Regions from separate parts of the Nonomuraea sp. NPDC003560 genome, predicted to be linked through region 1. Evidence: riboswitches for the same ligand, from Rfam matches in the RefSeq annotation. Region 1 holds a riboswitch; each other region holds the start of a gene.

Region 1 (3,265 bases):
CTGCCGGAGCCGGTCTTCCGGTCCTGGCTGGAGCAGGACTACCTGTACCTGCTCGACTATGTGCGGGTGTTCTCCAGGCTGGCCTGGCAGGCGCCGGACGGGCATGTGGGAGACCTGGTGGATCTGGCGTACGCGACGTACCACGACGAACTGCGGCTGCATCGGTCGTTGTCGGCGGAGTTCGGGGCCGATCTGGACAACGCGGTGAAGGGGCCGGCGTGTGTGGCGTACACGGCGTTCCTGCTGGAGGCGGCGGGGTCGTACGGGGAGGGGTTGGCCGCGCTTTATCCGTGTATGTGGGGATATTCGAGTCTTGGGAAGATTCTCGCCGAGAACCCGCCCGCCGAGCCGCGGTACCGGGCCTGGGTGGACACCTACGCCGACCCCGCGTTCGCGGTGCTGACCGTACGGATCGGGCAGATGATCGACGAGGCCGACCCCGACCCCGTACGGGCGGAGGCGCTGTTCGCCGAGGGCATGGCACACGAGCTCGCCTTCTGGGACGTGCCGTAGTCGCGTGCCGGCCCGGCGCGCGCCATACCCTGGGGGCATGCCGGAACTTCCCGAGGTGGAGTCGCTCACCAACTTCCTGCGCGAGCGGGCGGTCGGCCGTTCGATCGCCGGCGTCGACGTCGTCGGCTTCCAGGCGCTCAAGACGTTCGACCCGCCGGTCACCGCGCTCGGCGGGCTCACCGTCACGAACGTGTCGAGGCACGGCAAGTTCCTCGACCTCGACTGCGACGGCCTGCACCTGATCATCCATCTGGCCCGCGCCGGCTGGCTGCGCTGGCGCGACGACCTGACCGGCGCGCGGCCGGTGCGGCCGGGCAAGGGGCCGCTGGCCGTACGCGTACGGCTGGCGCCGGACGACGACGGCCTGGCCCCCGGCTTCGAGCTGACCGAGGCCGGCACGCAGAAACGGCTGGCCGTCTACGTCACCGACAAGCCGGAGGACGTGCCCGGCGTCGCCGCCCTGGGCCCCGACCCGCTCGACGACGCCTTCACCGTCGAGGCGCTCAAGCGCATCGTGGGCGGCAACCGCACCCAGATCAAGGGGCTGCTGCGCGACCAGAAGGTGATCGCGGGCATCGGCAACGCCTACTCCGACGAGGTGCTGCACGCGGCGAGGATGTCGCCGTTCAAGATCGCCGCGACGCTGACCGACGCCCAGATCGCCGACCTGCACGAGGCCATCGTGACGACGTTGCGCGACGCCGTCGAACGGGCGCACGGGCTGGCCGCCAAGGACCTCAAGGCGGAGAAGAAGTCCGGGCTGCGCGTGCACAACCGGGCCGGCCAGCCGTGCGACGTGTGCGGCGACACGATCCGCGAGGTGTCCTTCGCCGACTCCGCGCTCCAGTACTGCCCGACCTGCCAGACGGGCGGGAAGCCGCTGGCCGACCGGCGGATGTCGCGCCTGCTCAAGTAGGGTCCCGGGCGCGGGATGATGGAGACATGACCGTTCCAGAGATCGACGTCACCGCCGTTCCCGACGACGCCTACCTGCTCGACGTCCGCGAGCAGGACGAGTGGCTGGCCGGCCACGCCCCCGAGGCCGTGCACATCCCCATGTCGCAGATCCAGGGCCGGGTCGAGGAGGTGCCCGCCGACCGCACCGTCTACGTGGTGTGCCGGGTAGGCGGCCGGTCGATGCAGGTCACGGCGTGGCTCAACCAGCTCGGGCGCGACGCCGTCAACGTGGGCGGCGGCATGCAGTCGTGGGAGTTCGCGCGCCGTCCCATGGTCAGCGAGACCGGGCAGGATCCTTTCGTGGCCTGAATGCCCCACTGTGGCGGTTCCGCCGCCATTGAGGCATGATGAGGGCGCCAACTGCATAGTCGCGGGAGCTCGGGGTGCCGGGCTGAGAGGGCAGCAACACAGCCGCTGCCGACCGCCTGAACCTGTCCGGGTAATGCCGGCGTAGGGAGTGTGCGATGACGCATGTCGTCGACGAAGTTCCGCTGACCCTTGACGGCGCGCCCCCCAAGACCCTCGGCGTCCTCGACCAGGGCGCGCTCTGGGCCAACCTGGGTGTCAGCCTCCTCGGCTTCTCCGGCGCGCTCGTCCTGATCGATCCCCTGGGCAACGCGCCGCTCAGCCTCGTGGCCGCGCTCACGGCCGCCGTGGTCGGCAGCCTCATCGGCACGGCCATGGTCGGCCTGTCGGCCATCCCCGGCACGCAGACCGGGCGGCCGGCGATGGTGCTGCTGCGCGGGCTGTTCGGGGCGAAGATGTCGTACGTCCCGTCCGTGCTGAACATCGTGCAGATGCTCGGCTGGGGGGCCTTCGAGCTCTGGGTGATCGCCAAGGCCGCGAACGCGATCTTCGGGAGCGTCCCGTACCAGGTGTGGGTGGTGGTGGCGGGGGTGCTGACCACCGCGCTCGCCGTCTGGCCGCTCGGGTCGATCCGGCTGCTGCGCCGGTACGTGACCGCCGGCGTGATCGTGTCGCTGATCTGGTTCACGGTGTCGTTCCTGGGCGAGGCGCCGACGTACACGGGCGGGTCGTGGACGGCCTTCGCCCCGGCCGTCGACTACGTCATCGCCCTGTCGGTGTCGTGGGTGCCGATGGCCGCCGACTTCGCCAGGCACTCGCGTTCCAGCCGGGCCGCCTTCACCGGCGTCGTCGGCGGCTACACCGTCGCCCAGGTGGCCTGCCTGGCACTCGGCGTGTACGCGGTGGCCATCGCGGGCGCCCAGGCGGTCCAGGCCGACGGCATGGTCGTGTTCCAGCCGTTCGTCGCGGCGCCGCTGGGCGCGCTGTTCTTCGGCATCCTGGTGCTGCGCGAGACCGACCAGTCCTTCGCCAACGTCTACTCCACCACCGTCTCGCTGCAGAACCTGATGCCGAAGGTGGACCGCCGGGTCGTCTCGACCGCGATCGGCGTGCTCACCACCGCGATCGCCCTGGTCGTGGACGTCACCTCCTACGGCGCGTTCCTCGGGGTGATCGGCGCGGTGTTCGTGCCGATGTTCGCCGTGCTGGCCGTCGACTACTTCGTGCTCGGCGGCGCGGCCCGCTGGAACACCGCCGAGGACGCGCCCTCGCGCTGGCTGATGCTGCTGCCGTGGGCGCTGGGCTTCGCCGCCTACTGGTTCACCACCTCGACGCCCACGGTCGCCGGCTGGGACGGCTTCTGGGCCTCCGCCCGCGAGGCCGTCGGCTTCACGCGGGAGCCGTGGATGAACGGCGCGCTCGGCGGGGCGCTGGTCGCGGCCCTGGTGACGCTGCTCATCGGCGTGCTCGGCCGGCGTCGCTCAGCGGC
Region 2 (3,265 bases), on a different contig from region 1:
CGCCGCTTGACCTCCGTGTGACGGCCGGCCTTGATCGCCTCGATGGGCGACCCCGGCAGGGACTCGTCTGGGGTGAAGAGCCAGCGCAGCGACTCGATGTCGTCGTAGCCGGCGTCCTGCAACACGGTCAGTGTGCCGGGCAGGCCCTTCATCACGTCCTTCCCGTCGAGGAACACCGCGGGAACCTGTGGCCCGCCGCCGCCACGGCGCACGCCGAGCAGCTTGTGGTCCTTGAGGAGTTGCTTGGCCCGCCCGATCGAGAGGTCGAGGCGTGAGGCCACTTCGGGGAGAGTGAGCCACTCGTCGACGAGCTGGTCGGTCTCCCGGTCGATCTGTGCAACAGAAAGCGTCACGAAACCACAACTACCACATGCCGTCCTTGCTCAAACAACACAATCCCGTAGGGGGACCTCTGGATCTACCAGGCGTTCTGTGTCGAGGCGATGCCCGCCTTCGATGATCCTACGGCCCTGCACGTAGTCCCGGGGCCGGTCGACGGCGAGCACGGCGGCGAGGGTGTCGCCGGACGTCAGCCAGACGGCCGACCACTTGCCCTCGGGCTCGCCCCGGTAGAGCAGGCGGTCGCCGGAGGGGTGGTGGCCGATGTACTGGACCATGTGGCCGAACTGCTCGGACCAGAAGTAGGGGGCCGGGTCGTAGACGGCCTCCTCCCCCAGCAGGGTCGCGGCGGCGACCTCGGGCGAGCCGAGCGCGGTGTCCCAGTGCTCGACGCGCAGCCGGACGCCGTAGCGGCGCGACCACCAGGCCGCGCAGTCGCCGGCGGCGACCACGTTCGGCATGGACGTGCGCAGGTGCTCGTCGGTGACGACGCCGTTGTGCAGGTCGATGTCGGAGCCGGCCAGCCACTCGACGGCCGGGCGCACGCCGATGCCCGTGACGACCACGTGCGCCTGGACGAACTCGCCGCCCACCAGCCGCACGCCGCCCTCGTCCACCTCGTCGACCATGGTGTTCAGGCGCAGGTCGATGCCGTCGTACCAGTGTCGCGTGCGGGCGCCGATCTCCGGGCCCACGGCGTTGGACAGCGGGGCGGGGCCGGCCTCGATCACGGTCACCGAGCAACCGGCCTTGCGGGCGGCGGTGGCGACCTCGGCGCCGATCCAGCCGGCGCCGATGATCGCCACATGGGCTCCGGCCACGAGCCCGGCGCGCAGCTCGTGGGCGTCGTCGAGGGTGCGCAGGACGTGCTGGGGGCCGTCGCCGGGCACGGTGATCGGCTCGGTGCCGGTGGCGATCACGAGGCCGTCGTAGCCGAGCTCGCCCTCGGTCGTCTCCACGACGCCCTCGCGCAGGGCCTTGGCGGTGACGCCTGGCCAGAAGTCGACCTCCAGCGCGTCGAGGTCGGCCTCCAGGAAGCTGGAGTCGGCCGCGCCGGACAGCACGGCCTTGGACAACGGCGGACGGTCGTAGGGCCGATGGCGCTCCTGGCCGATCAGCGTGATCCGTCCGGTGAAGCCGCGCCCGCGCAGCGCCTCCGCGCTGCGCAGCCCGGCCAGGCCCGCTCCCACCACTACGACATGGTTCACGTTCATGACCATAACGGGGGCGGTGCCGGCACGTCGCGCCGAGGCCGTAGGCTGGAGGCGCAAGACGCGCGGGAGTCCGGCCGTCACCGGGCTGAGAGGAAGGCTTGAGCGGGCCTTCGACCGCAAGACACCTGATCCGGATCATGCCGGCGAAGGGAGCGCGGATGAATGTGATCGTGGGCGGCGGGGTCGTCGGGTTGTCGATCGCCTGGCGGCTGGCCCGCGAGGGGCTGCCCGTCACGGTGGTCGATCCGGCCCCGGGGCGCGGGGCGTCCTACGCGGCGGCCGGGATGCTGGCGCCCGTCAGCGAGGTCGCCTACACCGAGGAGCCTTTGCTGCGGCTGGGGGCCGCCTCGCTGAGCCGATGGCCGTCCTTCGCCGCCGAACTGGCCGCCGACGCGGGCCTCGGCCCGGACCTCGGTGCGGGCTTCGGGGCAGGTCTCGGCACGGGGCTGAGCGGCGGTTCCGGTGGCGGGGCCGGGGCGAGGGCCGAGGCGAGGGCCGGGGAGGCGTTCGGGGGCGCGTTCGGGGTGATCGGGCCGGAGGGGGCCGCTGGCCGTGCGCTCGACCTGCGCGCCGACGGCACGCTCGACGTCGCCTTCGGGGCCGACGACCTCGCGGCGCTCGACGACCTGGCGGCGTTCATGGACAAGCTGGGGCTGCGGGTCGAGCGGCTGACCGGGCGCGAGTGCCGGCGTCTGGAGCCCATGCTGGCCCCTTCGGTGCGCGGCGGGCTGCTGGCCCCCGGTGACGCCTGGGTCGATCCGCGCCGGGTCACGGCGGCGCTGCTGGCCGCGCTCGACCGGCTGGGCGTGCCCGTGGTGCGGGCGCGGGTGACCGGCCTGCTGCGCGACGGCGACGCCGCTCCAGGCGCCGCGACCGGCGCTGGGACCGGCTCTGGCACCGGCGCTCTGACCGGTGCTGGGATCGGCTCCGGGACCGGCGGTGGGATCAGCTCTGGGACCGGCGCTGGGATCGGTGCTGGGGCAGGCGGTGCGGCAGGACCTGTGGCGGGAGCCGTGACAGGTGCTGCGACTGGTGCTGTGAGGGGGGTGCGGCTTGAGGCCGTGCCCGGTCAGCCTGAGCCGGCGGTGCTGGAGATCGCGGCCGAGCGGGTGGTGCTGGCCGCCGGGGCGTGGAGCGGGGAGCTGGCCGACGTGCCCGTCCGGCCGGTCAAGGGGCAGATCATGCGGTTGCGCTCGCCGCAGCCGCTGCTCGGCCGGTGCGTACGCGGGATGGTGCACGGCGCGCCCGTCTACCTCGTCCCCAGGGGCGACGGCGAGCTGGTGCTCGGGGCGACCCAGGAGGAGCTGGGGTTCGACACCCGGGTGACCGCGGGCGGGCTCTACGAGCTGCTGCGCGACGCCAGGGAGCTGGTGCCGGGCGTCACCGAGCTGGAGGTCGCCGACGTGGTCGCCGGGCTGCGTCCGGGCACCCCCGACAACCTGCCGATCATCGGGGCGGGCGAGGTCCCGGGGCTGGTGCTGGCGACCGGCCACCATCGGGGCGGGGTGCTGCTGGCTCCCCTGACGGCGGCCCTGGTCGCGTCGGCGGTGCTGACACCGTCCACGACGACGGCGTCCCCGGCGGCGGCCCCGGCAACGGCCCAGACAGGCACACAGGCCGGGGCCCCGGCGGCGGTGCAGACAGGCACGCAGCCGGCGGCCCAAGCGGCGGCCCAAGCGGCGGCTCAGGCAGCGGCTCGGGTGGCGGGGGTT
Region 3 (3,265 bases), on a different contig from region 1:
CGTGGCGGGGCTGCGCACGCCCGGACGCGAGACCGCGCGGTCGATGTTCGGCTCCGCGGGGTGGGTGGTGCACTCCAACACCAACCCGTTCGGGTTCACGGGCGTGCACGACTGGCCCACGTCGTTCTGGATGCCGGACGCCGCCGGCTGGCTGGTGCGCCAGCTCTACGAGCGTTACCTGTTCGACGGCGACGAGCGCTACCTGCGCGGGCACGCCTATCCGGCGATGCGCGAGGCCGCCAAGTTCTGGCTGGCCAACCTGTGTCCCGACGCGCGCGACGGCAGCCTCGTCGTCTCGCCCGCCTACTCGCCCGAGCACGGCGACTTCACCGCGGGCGCGGCCATGCCGCAGCAGATCGTCCGGGACCTGTTCGCCTGCACGGCCGCGGCCGCGCGCACGCTCGGCGTGGACGCCGAGTTCGCCGGACGGCTGCGCACGGCGGCCGACCGGCTCGATCCCGGGCTGCGGGTCGGGTCCTGGGGGCAGCTCCAGGAGTGGAAGGCCGACCTCGACGACCCGTCCGACCGGCACCGGCACGTCTCCCAGCTCTACGCCCTGCACCCCGGGACGCAGCTCACCGCCCCCGAGCACCTGGCCGCGGCGCGCACCACCCTCGAAGCGCGCGGCGACGGCGGCACGGGCTGGAGCATGGCCTGGAAGGTCAACTTCTGGGCCCGGCTCAAGGACGGCGACCGCGCCCTGAGCATGCTGGGCGGGCAACTGCGCGCCAGCACGCTGCCCAACCTGTGGGACACGCATCCGCCGTTCCAGATCGACGGGAACCTCGGCGCGACCGCCGGGGTGGCCGAGATGCTGCTCCAGAGCCACGCCGGCGTCATCGAGCTGCTGCCCGCGCTGCCGGCCGCCTGGCGCGCGGGCTCGTTCGACGGGCTGCGCGCCCGCGGCGGCTTCACCGTCGGGGTGACCTGGGCGCACGGCGTGCCGGTCGAGGTCAGGCTGTCGTCGGCGCGCGGCGGGACCGCCCGGCTGCGCGGCCCCGGCTTCGCGCTCGACCTGGAGACTAGGGCTGGGGAGAGCTGCGCGCTGTCGCCAGCACGCTGAACCACGTGCGGTGGGTGACGTTCGTCTCGTGCCAGGCGACCGCGAACCCGGCCGCGTCCAGCACCGCGAGCAGGTCGCCCGCGTCGCGGTGGACGAACCAGCGCTCGTACTCCGTCCGGTACGGCACCGGCTCCCAGCCCTCGCCGTCGCCCAGGGCGGTGATCAGCGCGAGCACCCCGCCGGGGCGCAGCGCCGCGTGCCAGGCGCGCAACGTCGCCTCGGTCTGCTCGGACGGCACGTGCACGAGGGCCGCGGCCGACCAGACGCCGTCCAGGGACGCCGGCGACAGCGGCGGGCGTCGCAGATCGCCCAGGACGGTGGGCACGCCGCGCCCGGCGGCGAGCCTGGCCATCTCGATCGACAGGTCCACGCCCACGGTGGTCAGGCCGCGTCCGGCGAACCAGGCCGACTCGCGCCCCGGGCCGCATCCCAGGTCGGCGACCGTGGCCCCGGCGGGCAGGGCTGAGGCGAACCGGTCGCGGACGGCCACGATCGAGGGTGACGGATCGGCGACCTGCTCGTCGAACTGGCGCGCGATGCGGTCGTAGGTGGCGGTCGTGTGCGCAATGGGATCGGACATCCCCTTGATCCTGCCACGCGCGGGGTTATGATCGCGATGACCAACGCGGGAGCCCGGTGCGGACCGGGCTGAGAGGACGGCTGTCAGCCGCCGACCGCCAGAACCTGCTCCGGATAATGCCGGCGAAGGGAGTTTGCGCGATGAGCGACGCGCGCTTTTCCAAGATCTACATCGGTGACCTTCAGGTGCCGATGCGCGAGGTCAGGCTGTCGAACGGCACGTCGGTGCGGCTCTACGACACCTCGGGGCCGTCGCGTACCGACCGCTCGGCGTGGGGGTCGCCGGTCACCCAGCTCGGCGCGGCGCGGCGCGGCGTGGTGACCAAGGAGATGGAGTTCGTGGCCGTCCGGGAGGGGATGACGCCCGAGTTCGTCCGGCAGGAGGTCGCGGCCGGGCGGGCGGTCATCCCCGCCAACGTCAACCATCCGGAGTCCGAGCCGATGGCGATCGGCCGGAACTTCCTGGTCAAGATCAACGCCAACATCGGCAACTCCGCCGTCACCTCCTCGATCGAGGAGGAGGTCGAGAAGATGACCTGGGCCACCCGGTGGGGCGCCGACACCGTCATGGACCTGTCCACCGGGCCGAACATCCACGAGACCCGCGAGCAGATCATCCGCAGCTCGCCCGTCCCGGTCGGCACCGTGCCCATCTACCAGGCGCTGGAGAAGGTGGGCGGGCGACCCGAGGCGCTGTCGTGGGAGGTCTACCGCGACACCCTGATCGAGCAGTGCGAGCAGGGCGTCGACTACGTGACGGTGCACGCGGGGGTGCGGCTGGCGCACGTCCCGCTGACCGCCCGCCGCAAGACCGGGATCGTCTCGCGCGGGGGCTCGATCATGGCCGCCTGGTGCCTGGCCCACCACCGCGAGAGCTTCCTGTACGAGCACTTCGACGAGATGTGCGCCCTGCTGGCCCGCTACGACGTGACGTTCTCGCTGGGCGACGGGCTGCGCCCCGGCTCGATCGCGGACGCCAACGACGAGGCCCAGTTCGCCGAGCTGCGCACCCTGGGCGAGCTGACCAAGATCGCGCACGCGCACGACGTGCAGGTGATGATCGAGGGTCCCGGCCACGTGCCCATGCACAAGATCAAGGAGAACGTCGACCTGCAGCGCGAGCTCTGCGACGACGTGCCCTTCTACACCCTCGGCCCGCTCGTCACCGACATCGCCCCCGGCTACGACCACATCACCTCGGGCATCGGCGCCGCCATGATCGCCTGGTACGGCACCGCCATGCTCTGCTACGTCACCCCCAAGGAGCACCTCGGCCTGCCCAACCGCGACGACGTCAAGACCGGCGTGATCACCTACAAGATCGCGGCGCACGCGGCGGACCTGGCCAAGGGGCACCCGCAGGCCCAGGCGTGGGACGACGCCCTGTCGGACGCCCGGTTCGAGTTCCGCTGGGAGGACCAGTTCGACCTGTCGCTCGACCCGGACACCGCCCGCGCCTTCCACGACGAGACCCTGCCGGCCGCGCCCGCCAAGACCGCGCACTTCTGCTCGATGTGCGGCCCGAAGTTCTGCTCGATGAAGCTCAGCCACGAGGTGCGGGCGGGCATGGCCGACAAGGCGGCCGAGTTCCTCGGGAAGGGCGGCTCGATCTACCTCTGACCT

The links. Region 1 has a riboswitch for thiamine pyrophosphate ahead of ACFYUV_RS26235 (purine-cytosine permease family protein). Riboswitches for the same ligand answer to the same signal wherever they lie in the genome.
Region 2: another riboswitch for thiamine pyrophosphate. It lies ahead of ACFYUV_RS08100 (FAD-dependent oxidoreductase); the one in region 1 lies ahead of ACFYUV_RS26235 (purine-cytosine permease family protein).
Region 3: another riboswitch for thiamine pyrophosphate. It lies ahead of thiC (phosphomethylpyrimidine synthase ThiC); the one in region 1 lies ahead of ACFYUV_RS26235 (purine-cytosine permease family protein).

The regions. Positions count from the first base shown of each region.
Region 1 covers NZ_JBIAOF010000006.1:529,363-532,627, forward strand. Annotated here, with positions in the region: gene ACFYUV_RS26220 (TenA family protein) at 1-513, shown strand, start outside; gene ACFYUV_RS26225 (Fpg/Nei family DNA glycosylase) at 551-1,429, shown strand; gene ACFYUV_RS26230 (rhodanese-like domain-containing protein) at 1,456-1,779, shown strand; TPP riboswitch at 1,831-1,944, shown strand; gene ACFYUV_RS26235 (purine-cytosine permease family protein) at 1,935-3,265, shown strand, end outside; gene ACFYUV_RS26240 (methylated-DNA--[protein]-cysteine S-methyltransferase) at 3,258-3,265, opposite strand, start outside.
Region 2 covers NZ_JBIAOF010000002.1:587,897-591,161, reverse strand. Annotated here, with positions in the region: gene ACFYUV_RS08110 (Rv2175c family DNA-binding protein) at 1-353, opposite strand, end outside; gene thiE (thiamine phosphate synthase) at 1-1, opposite strand, end outside; gene ACFYUV_RS08105 (NAD(P)/FAD-dependent oxidoreductase) at 384-1,553, opposite strand; TPP riboswitch at 1,606-1,722, shown strand; gene ACFYUV_RS08100 (FAD-dependent oxidoreductase) at 1,712-3,265, shown strand, end outside.
Region 3 covers NZ_JBIAOF010000003.1:482,323-485,587, reverse strand. Annotated here, with positions in the region: gene ACFYUV_RS13190 (glycoside hydrolase N-terminal domain-containing protein) at 1-1,063, shown strand, start outside; gene ACFYUV_RS13185 (class I SAM-dependent methyltransferase) at 1,023-1,643, opposite strand; TPP riboswitch at 1,679-1,791, shown strand; gene thiC (phosphomethylpyrimidine synthase ThiC) at 1,784-3,262, shown strand.